DNA from 3 places in the Fulvivirga maritima genome. Region 2 is predicted to be linked to each of the others. Evidence: riboswitches for the same ligand, from Rfam matches in the RefSeq annotation. Region 2 holds a riboswitch; each other region holds the start of a gene.
What was found. Region 2 has a riboswitch for S-adenosylmethionine ahead of LVD15_RS09610 (O-acetylhomoserine aminocarboxypropyltransferase/cysteine synthase family protein). Riboswitches for the same ligand answer to the same signal wherever they lie in the genome.
Positions count from the first base shown of each region.

Region 1: it holds a riboswitch for S-adenosylmethionine, as region 2 does, so the genes downstream of both, metH (methionine synthase) here and LVD15_RS09610 (O-acetylhomoserine aminocarboxypropyltransferase/cysteine synthase family protein) in region 2, are expected to answer to the same signal.
Region 3: it holds a riboswitch for S-adenosylmethionine, as region 2 does, so the genes downstream of both, LVD15_RS12265 (4Fe-4S binding protein) here and LVD15_RS09610 (O-acetylhomoserine aminocarboxypropyltransferase/cysteine synthase family protein) in region 2, are expected to answer to the same signal.

Region 1 covers NZ_CP089980.1:5,346,675-5,351,000, reverse strand. The annotation lists gene LVD15_RS22550 (alpha-amylase family glycosyl hydrolase) at 1-123, shown strand, start outside; gene LVD15_RS22545 (YfiT family bacillithiol transferase) at 224-760, opposite strand; gene LVD15_RS22540 (pyridoxal phosphate-dependent decarboxylase family protein) at 765-1,979, opposite strand; SAM riboswitch class I at 2,145-2,252, shown strand; gene metH (methionine synthase) at 2,327-4,326, shown strand, end outside.
Region 2 covers NZ_CP089980.1:2,275,195-2,279,520, forward strand. The annotation lists gene LVD15_RS09605 (homoserine O-acetyltransferase family protein) at 1-401, opposite strand, end outside; gene LVD15_RS09610 (O-acetylhomoserine aminocarboxypropyltransferase/cysteine synthase family protein) at 427-1,737, opposite strand; SAM riboswitch class I at 1,986-2,109, opposite strand; gene LVD15_RS09615 (helix-turn-helix transcriptional regulator) at 2,261-3,241, opposite strand; gene LVD15_RS09620 (lipoprotein N-acyltransferase Lnb domain-containing protein) at 3,263-4,326, opposite strand, start outside.
Region 3 covers NZ_CP089980.1:2,859,360-2,863,685, reverse strand. The annotation lists gene crcB (fluoride efflux transporter CrcB) at 1-17, shown strand, start outside; gene LVD15_RS12275 (carboxypeptidase-like regulatory domain-containing protein) at 35-667, opposite strand; gene LVD15_RS12270 (M42 family metallopeptidase) at 677-1,726, opposite strand; SAM riboswitch class I at 1,943-2,046, shown strand; partial or broken gene LVD15_RS12265 (4Fe-4S binding protein) at 2,307-2,655, shown strand; gene LVD15_RS12260 (trans-sulfuration enzyme family protein) at 2,676-3,857, shown strand; gene LVD15_RS27110 (nitrite/sulfite reductase) at 3,912-4,326, shown strand, end outside.

The DNA.
Region 1 (4,326 bases), 3.1 Mb from region 2:
ATTTCTGCTGAAGCTCAGGAATTGGATAGTGAAATATTAGGAGATAAGTCTTTGTATTTCTCTTCTGCTACTTGGGATGAAGGTGCGCCAATAGCTCCTTACTCTACACTGATATTGAAATAGTAAAAAAAAGGCTTCCAGGTATATTTCATCCCGGAAGCCTCTTTAATATTAAAACTAATTGACTTTCTTAATTGATTGTAATTCAGCAACTTATTTACTGTTACTTCCAGCCTTTACTTGTAGTGAGGTTGGAGATATGTGCCAAGTGGTGATTGCCATGCCAGGCATACATTCCTATGGCTAATTTAAGCGTTACTTTATTATTGTTATCAGGGTGAACGAAGAATTTATTCAGTTCATCTTCCTTTAAACCACGGAGTAAATATACCCATTTTTTATGTAGTGCTTCTATAAAATTTAAAGTCAATTCTATTGGTCCTTCCTCGCTATCAAAAAGCTCAGCCCAGGCTTTTTCGTTATAGGCTTTTATAATAGGTTCGTCCTCAGTCAAAGTCCATTTAAATCTAATATAACTGTTCAGGTGGCTGTCACCAATATGGTGAACTACTTGTCTGAGTGTCCAGCCACCAGGCCTGTAGGGTGTATCCAGTTGAGCATCATTAAGACCTTCTACAGCTTGTTTCAGCTTTTCAGGTAGCATCTCTATCTGCTGTATCCAGCCAGAGATTTCAGCTCCTTGTTTTGGTGCTGATTCGTTAAACTTACCAATTGGGTACTGTAATGATGCCTGGTCCATTATGTTAAATTTCCTGAATAAAGGGTTCTAGTTTCTCTATAGTTACATGTTCCATAATCACTATTTTGAACCATTTAGGGTCATTATGATTATCAGGGACAAGGCCATACTTTTTGGCTACTTCGTTTGAAATATCATCAGCTTTAATGGTTACAATATTAGAACCATTCTCTCTATAATAGGAGATGCTTCTGGCATCTAACTCAGCACAAAGCCAATCGGCACGGTTTAAAAGTACTAGAATTTTCTCTCTCCATCCGTATGGTCCATAGGTCATAAGTATCATCCATACAGCAATAGCGTTAGCACCGCTTCGGCTACCGATAAGTGTAAAGTCTTCGCCTTCAATGTATTTCGCTTCTTTAGTATTGGCATATTTAATAAGGCCTTTTCTTATTAAAAATATACCCGTTCCGTATGGTGCCTGCAGCATTTTGTGAGCATCCAGCGTTACTGATGACACTTCTGCATTAGCAAAATTCAAAGGATTGCTTTCATCTGCAAAAGGATAGAAAAAGCCTCCATAAGCACCATCTACATGTATTTTGTAGGTGCAGTCATGTTGTTTTAGTACTGACGCATAAGTATCTATATGGTCTACAGAACCAAACATGGTAGTCATCATATTGGCGATGACAATGAAGTATTTTCTACCTTGACCTTGCTGCTCTTCAATAATGGTAGAAAGGTGTTCTGCTGTGGGTTTTCTATCCTCATCTACTTTCACATAGGCAATAGGTAATGCAAATACATTAGCGGCCTTGCTCATGGAGTAATGACTGTCTTCAGAAGTAATAATGCATATCTCCTCATTAGAGCATCCATATGCTTCTTTGAAATAATTTCTGTAAACCCAAACGGCCTGCATATTGGCTTCGGTGCCACCAGAGGCTACATAGCCATCAAACTCATCGGGTTCTCCTTTTAATATTTCTTCAGAGCATATTCTTATAAGCTCTTTTTCTATTTGCTGTGTACCTTGGAAAAAGCTCTCTGATTTTCCTAAAGTATGACAACCGATGTGGTTAGGGTTATGAATAAGCGTAGACAAATAAGGGGCATTGCTCAAGAAAGGAGCATCCTGATAAAACACCTTGTTATCTAAGTGGGAGGCAGGAATCCCTAAAATGTTCGATTCATAATAATTTACATTTTCCCCAAGTGCACTAAATACCTTCTTTCTTATCTCTTCAGGAGATAATTTCTTCCAGATTTTCATAAATTTTAATTCAATGAATAAACAAGTATTGGTCTGAATCTCATGCGATTCATAGGTGATAGGTCGGGCCAAATATAGGAAAAATACCTATGTGGAATTACGAAGAAAAATAAATTCTTGTTGTTTAAAAATTTATGCTAGATTTGTAATATTAATATTTGAATGCTCTTATCAAGAAAGGCTGAGGGAAATGGCCCGTTGAAGCCTTAGCAACCATCCTGAAATATAGGTAAAGGTGCTAAATCCATCTCCAGAAAAGGAGGAAGATAAGTTAGATTAGGCTTTTACAAAAAATAAAAATATAAGCTCTTCTGACTTGTCAGAAGAGCTTTTTTTATGCCAAATGAATGAGTAAGAAGAAGATACCATATTTAAGACTGAGCGGGCTGGAGCCATTAGTGATTACTCCTGAATCTAATTTTGTAAATATAGGAGAGCGAACTAATGTTACGGGATCAAGGAAGTTTCTCAGACTTATACAAGAGGAGAATTTTGAAGAGGCATTATCCATTGCACGAGATCAGGTAGAAGGCGGAGCGCAGATACTTGATGTGAATATGGATGAAGGGATGCTGGATGGTGAGCAGGCCATGGTGAAGTTTCTTAACCTGATAGCTTCAGAGCCGGAGATATCTAAGATCCCTATAATGGTGGATTCATCTAAATGGCCCATTATAGAAGCTGGCCTGCGATGTGTTCAGGGTAAAGGAGTGGTGAATTCTATCAGTCTTAAAAATGGAGAAGAGGAGTTTTTAGAGCATGCCCGCAAAATAAAGATGTATGGAGCTGCGGTAGTAGTCATGGCTTTTGATGAAAATGGGCAGGCAGATAACTATGAAAGAAGGATCTCCATATGTGAAAGGTCCTATCGGATATTAGTTGATAAGATCAATTTTCCGCCTCAGGATATCATTTTCGATCCTAACATTTTCCCGGTAGCTACGGGTATGGACGAGCATAGAAAAAATGCTATCGACTTCTTTAAGGCTACCAAATGGATCAGAGAAAACCTTCCTGGAGCTAATGTGAGTGGTGGGGTGAGTAACGTATCTTTCTCATTTAGAGGTAATAACACGGTAAGGGAAGCCATGCATTCGGCTTTTCTATATCATGCCATTAAAAACGGTATGAATATGGGCATAGTAAACCCAACTATGCTGGAGGTCTATGATGAAATTCCTAAAGATCTGCTGGAGCATGTTGAGGATGTGTTGCTAGATAGGAGAGAAGACGCCACAGAAAGACTGCTTGATTTTGCCGAGACAGTAAAAGGAACGGCTAAGCTTAGAGTAAAAGATGATGCTTGGAGAAAAGGCACGGTAGAAGAGCGGCTTTCTCATGCTTTAGTTAAAGGAATAATAGACCATATCGATGAAGATACTGAAGAAGCCAGAGCTAAACTAGGTCATCCTTTATTAGTGATTGAGGGTCCGTTAATGGCCGGAATGAACGTGGTAGGAGATCTTTTTGGAGAGGGTAAAATGTTCTTGCCTCAGGTGGTGAAGAGTGCACGGGTTATGAAGAAGGCCGTGGCTTATCTGGAGCCCTTTATGGAAGAGGAGAAGAGAAAGAATAAGTCGGTAGAAAATGCGCCTAAGATTTTGCTGGCCACCGTAAAAGGAGATGTCCATGATATTGGAAAGAATATAGTAGGAGTGGTATTGGCCTGTAATAACTATGAAATTATAGACTTAGGGGTTATGGTGCCTACAGAAAAGATCCTGGCAGAAGCCAAAAAGAATAATGTAGATGTTATTGGTCTGAGTGGGTTGATTACCCCTTCGTTAGATGAAATGGTGGGCGTAGCAGAAGAGATGCAGAAGCAAAATTTTCAAGTGCCGCTGATTATCGGGGGAGCCACTACCAGCAGAATACATACTGCCGTAAAAATAGATCCTGCTTACAGTGGAGCTGTGGTGCATGTGCTTGATGCTTCCAGAAGTGTGCCTGTAGTAGGGGAGCTCATTGGTAAAAACACCAAAGATGCTTTTCATACTAAAATAAAGAATGAATATAATGACCTGCGCGAGGGACATTCTACCAGAAAAACGGAGAAGAATTACATACCTCTACAGCAGGCCAGAGAAAATAAAGCAAAGATTACCTGGGAGGGTTATCAGCCACCAAAGCCTAATTCCTTAGGGGTTAAGGTATATAAAGAGTATCCATTAGAAGAAGTTAGAGCGTTCATAGACTGGACACCATTTTTCCAAACCTGGATGCTCAAAGGTAAATTCCCGAAGATTTTTGAAGATAAGGTGATCGGGGAAGAGGCCAAGAAGCTATATGCCGATGCAAATGCTATGTTAGATGAAATTATAGCGGAAAAGCAATTAACGGCTAATGC
Region 2 (4,326 bases):
ATGGAGCCGCCTATGCCCAGGTATATTTTATGTATGTCTAAATGTTTTCGTAGAAGTTTATGTGCTTCTACCATGTCTTTAACGGTAACAAGAGGAAAATCGAAGCCATAGATTTCACCAGTAGCCGGGTTAATGCTGGCTGGCCCGGTGGTGCCATAGCATGAGCCCAATATGTTAGCACAGATAATAAAGTGCTTCTCAGGATCGATCAGGAAGTTACTTCCTACCAAACCAGGCCACCATTCTACAGGATCAGCATTGGCGGTAAGCGCATGAAAAACCCATACCACATTATCTTTCTCAGGAGATAATTTACCGTAAGTAGTGTAGCTGATCTCGAGCCCAGGGAGTGATTTCCCACACTCCATACTGAACTCATGATCGTATTTATAGGTATTCAAATTTGGCTTCGTTTCAGTTTGTTTGTCAATAGACTGCGTTAAAGGCATTTTCTAAATCAGCTTTTAAATCTTCAATATGTTCTATTCCTGCCGATAATCTGAGTTGATTAGGCAGAACTCCGGATGCAAGTTGTGCTTCTTCACTGAGCTGTTGGTGTGTGGTAGCCGATGGCTGAATGATGAGTGTTTTAGCATCTCCAACATTGGCCAGGTGGCTAATAAGCTTAAGGCTATTCACAAATTTTATTGCGTTTTCTTTACCTCCTTTTAGTTCAAAGGTAAACACACCTCCAAATCCTCTTTTTAGATATTTTTTAGCTAAGTCATGGTAAGAACTACTCTCTAAGCCTGGGTAATTTACTGAGGCCACATGTTCATGCTGTTCTAACCACTGCGCCAGAGCTAGTGCGTTTTCTACAGTTCGGTCTACTCTTAATGAAAGAGTTTCTAACCCTTGAATTAGTAAGAATGAGTTAAAAGGACTTAATGCAGGGCCAAAATCTCTTAGTCCTTCTACTCTTGCTCTAATGGCGAAGGAGATATTGGGTAAACCTAATGGGTTGTTATCGCCAAATGTTTCCCAGAAGTTGAGACCATGGTAGCCTTCTGATGGCTCAGAAAACTGAGGGAATTTACCATTACCCCAATTGTAATTTCCTCCATCTATAATCACCCCTCCAATAGAGTTTCCATGTCCGCCTATCCATTTGGTGGCAGAAGAAACTACTACATGGGCACCGTGTTCTAAAGGCCTAAATAAATAACCTCCAGCCCCAAATGTATTATCAACTACTAAAGGAATATCGTGTTTTTTAGCTACTTCTGCTATGGCATCAAAATCAGGAATGTTAAATCCAGGATTACCAATAGTTTCCAGATAAATAGCTTTAGTGTTTTCATCTATAAGAGCTTCAAAATCTGCTGGTTTATCACTCTTTGCAAATTTGGCTTCTATGCCTATTCTTTTGAAAGCTACTTTAAATTGATTGTAAGTACCTCCATATAAAAATGGAGTAGAAACAAAACTATCTCCTGCCTGCAGGAAGTTAGTTAATGCTATAAACTGAGCCGCTTGCCCACTACCTACTGATACAGCTGCTACCCCACCTTCTAATGCTGCAATGCGTTTCTCGAAAACGTCATTAGTAGGGTTCATTATGCGAGTATAAATATTACCAAACTCCTTAAGAGCAAACAAGTTAGCTCCATGCTCAGAGTCTTTAAAAGTGTATGATGAAGTTTGGTAAATAGGTACAGCTCTTGATCTTGTTGAGGCTTCTACATCTTCATACCCAGCATGAAGCTGTAATGTTTCGAAATTATATGATTGTGACATCTTAATACTTTTTAGCTAATTGGAATAATTTATTTGATTGATATACTCGAGAAAAATTGAGTATAGTTTTTTCTGCCAAGAAGGCAATTTTGTTTAAGTACGTTTTAGGTAGGTACTAACAGCAACAACAACAGCACATATAGGCTGAGTTGGAATCAAATAAATAGGAAGAAATTAGCGTTTGTATTGATCGCTGAAATGTGGCTAAAAGCCTTTTTTGATGTTGGATTGATCTTTTCATTACCATCAATTTATATTCTCCCGTATTCGCCACCTGACGAACGTTCTTGGGATCAGGAAGTAGCACCTTGGATTGGTGACCAGGTTGCTAGCGCTTCTAAGAGCCTGTCTCTCCACGCTTCTTTATAAATCGATCTCTCTGGTTAAGAGCATATCGAATTGATGGGACAAACGTAAGCAGCGTTTACAATGTTTCCAAACAAAGCATCGGAAAAATTTTAAAAGTGGCTGTGCTTTAAGCTGTAATAGGCTTAAAATGATTTTTTATATGAGATAAGCAGCCCTAGTTATTGTTGTCGGGAGGTTGGTTATGGTAGTGCTGAAGCATTTCTGCAGTAAGACCTTTCATCGTTTCTAGAAGTTCAGTTGGTTCTGTAGGCCTTACCCGGGTGCCTAGAGATAAGAGCCAACGGCCAAAATATTCCAGGTGCGAGATCATAAAGACCATTTCCATTTCATCGTCACGGTCTATTTCCTCTATTAGGCCCATGTAATACTTTTGATCGTTCAGGTTTAGAGCCACTCTTTTATCCATTCTAACCACTACTTTTCTTAAGTCAGAGCCCAAAATGAGGTGGTTTAGATAATCCTGATAATCAGAGCTATTATGTGGAGTGTAATGCTCTTCATTAATCTGCAGCTTGGTAATTCGGTCTGTACGAAAATCTCGCATGGCCTTTCTAAGCCTGCAATAAGCGATAAGGTGCCAGTGGTTACTATAAAAACAAAGATTAACAGGCTCTACGTCTCTATGAGTGAAGCTTTGGTTATAGGTGGAAAAATATTCAAAGCCTACCACCTTATGTTGAGCCAGGGCGGTGTTTATGTCTGAGATAAAATTATCCGGAAAGGTATTATTTCTTGAAGGTTGATTAGGCAGGGTTAAGACTTTTATATTGCGCTCCAGATTATCAAGATATTCCTTTTCTTGTATTTTAAGGATGGCTTTTATTTTAAAAAGAGCATTTTCGAAATGGTGCTGGATAGATTGGTCAGCATGCCTTTCTGCCAACTTAGAAGCTATTACTATAGCGCCGGCTTCTTCTTTAGTAAATGAAACCGGAGGCAAGTGATATCCCTCCATAAGAAAATAGCCTACACCAGCTTCAGCCCCTATTGGTATGCCAGCTTCCTCAAGTGCTCTGATGTCACGGTATACCGTACGTAAACTTATGTCGAACCGATCGGCAATCATTTGAGCTTTTACTACTTTCTTGCTTTGCAGTTGAATTAAAATAGCCGATAGCCTGTCAATGCGATTCATTTTATGTAGGAAACGGTTTTTTTAAACAGACTCATCCTCGTCTCGCTCAAAGGATAAGTACCGCTGAATATAATAAGACCTGCCTAATAACAAGATTATTAATGGTATTAAAGAATAATGAATATTCTGAGGTAAAAAGGCCCAGGTAATTAGTAATACAAGGTTTACTAAGCAGGAGGCTTGAAAATAGATTCTCAGAAAATCAGGAATATTTTTCTTTAGTAAAAACAGGGCTAATGGGAAATGCAATGGAATAGCCCATAGCAAGTTGAAATTTCTGGCAGCCGCATGATGATCAGTTGCCACCCATAATATAAGTAGTAACCACCCTACCAGGCCAATGACAGAAAATAGAATAACATCAAACAAGAAATAGCCTTTGTCTTTGCGATAGCCTATGACGGATATGATTATGCCAGCTAATAATAATAAGCCAAAGACAATTAATGGAGTTATAGTGCTTGCCTGATCCTCCTGTGGCTGGGCTTTATTAGTAACAATGGTCTTTTTTACCAAAGGCTCCAGCCTGCCATTTTTCATTATGGAGGCATGGTTAAAACCTTGCTCAATATAGTCAGGCAAAAACATATACATTTCAGGGGTAGCTACGGAATCCATAGGTAGACCGAGGCAAATGTCTATACCTAACTCACCCCATGGTTGCTGCTCCAGGTAAATGTGTGTGAGATCTCTGATAGTATAATCTGTACTGATATATGAGCCATCAAATTGAAGATCATCTTTAAAAGTAGCTTTTAAGGCATCCCTGACTTTAGTAGCACAGTTGTTATAAAAATAATCATAGTAGTAATACTGATTTTCAGGCTTAGCGTTCCATTGGAGGTAGTCGAATAGCTTTTGCTTTTGTTCTTGGTCCAGATTTAAAATTTGTTCATGAATAAAGCGATTGTAATAGACGTAAGCATATTTAAAGTTGCGATACTCTTGTACTGCTAATTTATAGTTGAGGTATCCACGGGCAAAGTTGAGGTAGAAATTGGGTTGATCAAAATCAAAAATTCCATAATTATACACCATGTCATACCCTTTCATAGGATCATGTACTCTTATGGCACTGTGCCCGA
Region 3 (4,326 bases), 580 kb from region 2:
GCAGATCAATGATTTAAGCCTTTAGCAAAGCTTTTTATTCATTATCCTCATCACTCCTTTTGTTGCTGATTTCGCCTTCTTTTAAATCCCTGAAAAAGTTAGACCATCGCACAGGGTTTAGAAAGTTATTAGGCGGCATTTGACCAGTAAGCTCATACAATCGATTATACCGCATCTGATCATAATAATAATCTGATTTTTGGTTTTCTTTTAACGTCTCGTGCATATCTCTTCTCACCTCATGCACCAGATCTGCCATCCCTTTTTTAGGCTTAGTATCTAAAAAGGCCTCTTCAAAACTATCTACCGACGGCCAGGGGAAGACCACCACCTCATTAAGCAGTACGGTTTCCTTTCTCATCAACTGTACTAATGAATAATGGTCAGAAGTTAACTCAAAAGGCATAATAAAAACACCTTCGTTATAACCTATAGAAGAAAATTTAAGAGTATCTCCAGGATTTAAAAACACGGTAAAATAGCCACTATTATCTGTGGAAGTACCGTACATAGTCCCTTTGATTTGTACATTAACGTAAGGCAGAGATTCTCTATTATCTGCATCTAACACCATACCCACTACACGTACCGAATGAGCCGTTTTCTGAGCCATTGCCACACATGACATTAAGAGTATACCTAATATTAATCCTGCCTTACGTTTCATATTTTATGTTTATTTATGTGTCCAATCATATTTATCCAGAGACTCTAAGCAAGCTTTCAATAAAGCAACACTAGCCTCAATATCCTCTTTATGAGTCATTTCTATTACCTGATGTAAATGGCGGGTAGGCACTGACACCGCACCGGATATCGCCCCTTTCTTACCCATTCTTTGTAATCCGGCTGTATCCGTACCACCAGCGGTAAGTACTTCTGTCTGCCATTTTATAGCATTATCAGTGGCCGTTTTCTTCATATAATCCACCATACGATAATCACATATAGTCATCGCATCTAATATTTTGATAGCCGTTCCTTCTCCTAAAGAAGTGATTTTCTCATGAGATGCTGCGCCCGGCAGGTCATAAGCTACTGTAGTGTCCAAACCAAATCCGAAGTCAGGATCGATGGTGTGAGCCGCTACATTAGCCCCTCTAATCCCCACTTCTTCCTGCACAGTAAAGACCCCGTAAACATCATAAGGGCAATCTTTTAAATTCCTCAAAGTCTCTATAAGGATATAAACAGAAACCCTGTTATCTAATGATTTACAGTTTACACAGCTACCCATCTCTATCAGCTCTCGCTCTCTGGTTATAGGGTCACCTACAGAAACTACTTTTTCAACTTCCTCTTTACTCATACCAAGATCAATATAAAAATCTTTAATCTTTGGCATTTTTGTTCTCTCTTCAGGCTCCATTACATGCACAGGCTTAGTACCCATAACACCTATTACATCTTCCCTACCATGGATAATTACCCTCTGAGCGGTAAGTGTTTTAGGATCGAAACCTCCCAGGGTAGTAAAACGGACAAAGCCTTTATCATCTATATGAGTTACTATAAAGCCTATTTCATCCATATGAGCGGCTACCATGGCCTTTTTCTCTGATGAAGCGCCCCTTTTTAAAGCAATCACATTACCCAGGTTATCTACCTCTACAGAATCTACCAGAGGAGTTACCTCTTCTATTATCAGATTCCTTACTCTGCTTTCATATCCGGGAGCTCCAGGAGCTTCACATATCTTTTTTAATAATGCTACGTCTACTGACATTTGTTTACTTTTTATAATAGTGAATTCATTACCTGGTCAATATTAACCAATAACCTATATATTCTGTTTACTAACAATCCAATATTTATGATAAGGCTTATTCAAAGTATTTTAGAGCGGTATTTTTTAAATTTCCAAAAAATACCTTGGAAAAGTTTGCAGTTGTCAAAATAAGCTATTTATCTTTACGGTATCAATTACTCTAATTAAGTAGTTGATTTATAAAGAAGAGGTGAGAGACAGGCTCAAAGATCCTCTGGCAACCATCAATCAAAAATGATATAGGTGCCAAATCCTGATCCTAAGGGAGAATATAAATTGACTGAACAATGAGCACTATCAACAACATCAAATCAGAATTCCGAAGCACGACAAAGCAATTCCTTTCTTGCTTCACATCAATTCTTTGTACTTTTTTCAATATCAACATCAACATGTGCTGTTGTTGTTGCTGTTGTTGCTAAGCTAATATTTCCATATTACCCTTAGCACACTAGCCTAGGATCATACGCCTGCATGGCTATCCATATCCTTTCGCTACCTCACAATCACTTTTTAAATCATAAAACCAGAATCAAAAATGGCAATACATATAACAGACGAATGCATTAATTGCGGTGCTTGCGAGCCCGAATGCCCCAACACAGCCATCTATGAAGGTGGAGCTACCTGGGCCTGGGGGTGACGGCACCGAGCTTGGAGCAGTAGAATTGGAAGACGGGTCTGAAATTCCTGGTGATGAGCCGCAGGAACCTTATTCAGAAGAATTCTTTTATATAGTATCAGGAAAATGTACGGAATGTGTGGGTTTTCATGAAGAGCCTCAGTGCGCTGCGGTATGTCCCGTAGACTGCTGTGTACCTGATCCTGACTATGAAGAAAGCAATGAAGAACTAGAAGAAAAACAACAATGGCTGCACGCCTCATAATTTTTATTTGTTAAACTCATATGTCAGAATACAAACATTTTGAAACGCAAGCAATAAGAAGTCAGAGCGAAAAATCTCCTTTCAGAGAGCACTCTACTCCTATATATATGACCTCCAGCTTCACTTTTGAAGATGCAGAACAGGCACGTGCCCTTTTTGCAGATGAAATGGAAGGTAATATTTACACCCGCTTTTCAAACCCTAATAATAATGAGTTTATTAGTAAGCTCTGCTTATTAGAAGGCACTGAAGATGGAATCTCTACGGCATCAGGCATGGCTGCTATGTTTTGCAGTATGGCTGCTTTGCTAAAAAATGGAGACCACGTACTGGCATCACGCTCAGTATTTGGTTCTACACACCAGATTTTCACGCAGATTTTTCCTAAGTGGGGCATTACCCATTCATATGCAGACATTAATAATCCTGATGAATGGGAAGCTAAAATCAATGAGAATACTAAAATGATTTTTGCTGAAACGCCTTCTAACCCAGCCCTGGATATTATAGATCTGGAATGGCTAGGCAAGTTGGCTAAAAAGCATAATCTAATATTAAATATAGATAACTGTTTTGCTACCCCTTACTTACAGCAGCCAGCTAAGTTTGGCGCTAACCTAGTTACCCACTCCGCCACCAAGTTTATGGATGGCCAGGGCAGAACTATGGGTGGTGCTATAGTAGGAGATGCAGACTTGATCAAAGAAATTCGCTTTTTCGCCAGACATAGTGGCCCAGCCATGTCTCCTTTTAATGGATGGATCCTTTCTAAAAGCTTAGAGACTCTAGCCATAAGAATGGACAGACACTGTGAGAATGCATTAAAAATAGCTGAATACTTAGAAGGACACAAAGAATTAGAATTGGTGAAATATCCATTTTTAAAGTCTCACCCTAAATATGAGTTAGCTAAAAAGCAAATGAAACTAGGTGGCGGTTTAGTCACTTTTGAAGTAAAAGGAGGCATTGAAAGAGGAAGAAAATTCTTAAACAGCCTTAAAATGTTATCTCTCACTGCCAACCTGGGAGATTCAAGAACGATAGCTACACACCCGGCATCTACTACTCACTCTAAACTTACAGATGAGGAAAGAGCCAATGTGGGCATCACACCAGGGTTGGTCAGGATATCAGCGGGATTGGAAAACGTGAATGATATTATTGAAGACATAGAAAACGCCCTAACGGCGTCTGCTAAATAGCAGGTCACAAAAGAAACTACTAATCGGAAACGGAAACTATTAATAAGAAGTAAAATGAGCGTAACATTTAATGACAAAATTTCTACAATAGCTCAAAAAGACATTAAAGAGCTGGAGGATAAAATCTCCGCTTTTAAAGGAGGGAAGATTGATGAGGAGCGATTCAAGGCATTCAGATTAGCCAGGGGTGTTTATGGACAAAGGCAGCTGGGTGTACAAATGTTTCGTATCAAATTACCTTACGGAAAGCTAACCGGTGAGCAGCTGGTAAGAATAGCTGACCTCTCAGAGGAATACACCAACGGAAACCTGCACGCCACTACGCGTCAAAATATTCAGCTCCACTATGTGCACCTGGAAGATACCCCCGAAATGTGGGCTAAACTGGAAGAAACAGGAGTAACTACCAAAGAAGCCTGCGGTAATACTGTGAGAACAGTAACGGCCTCAGACATTGCAGGTATAGACC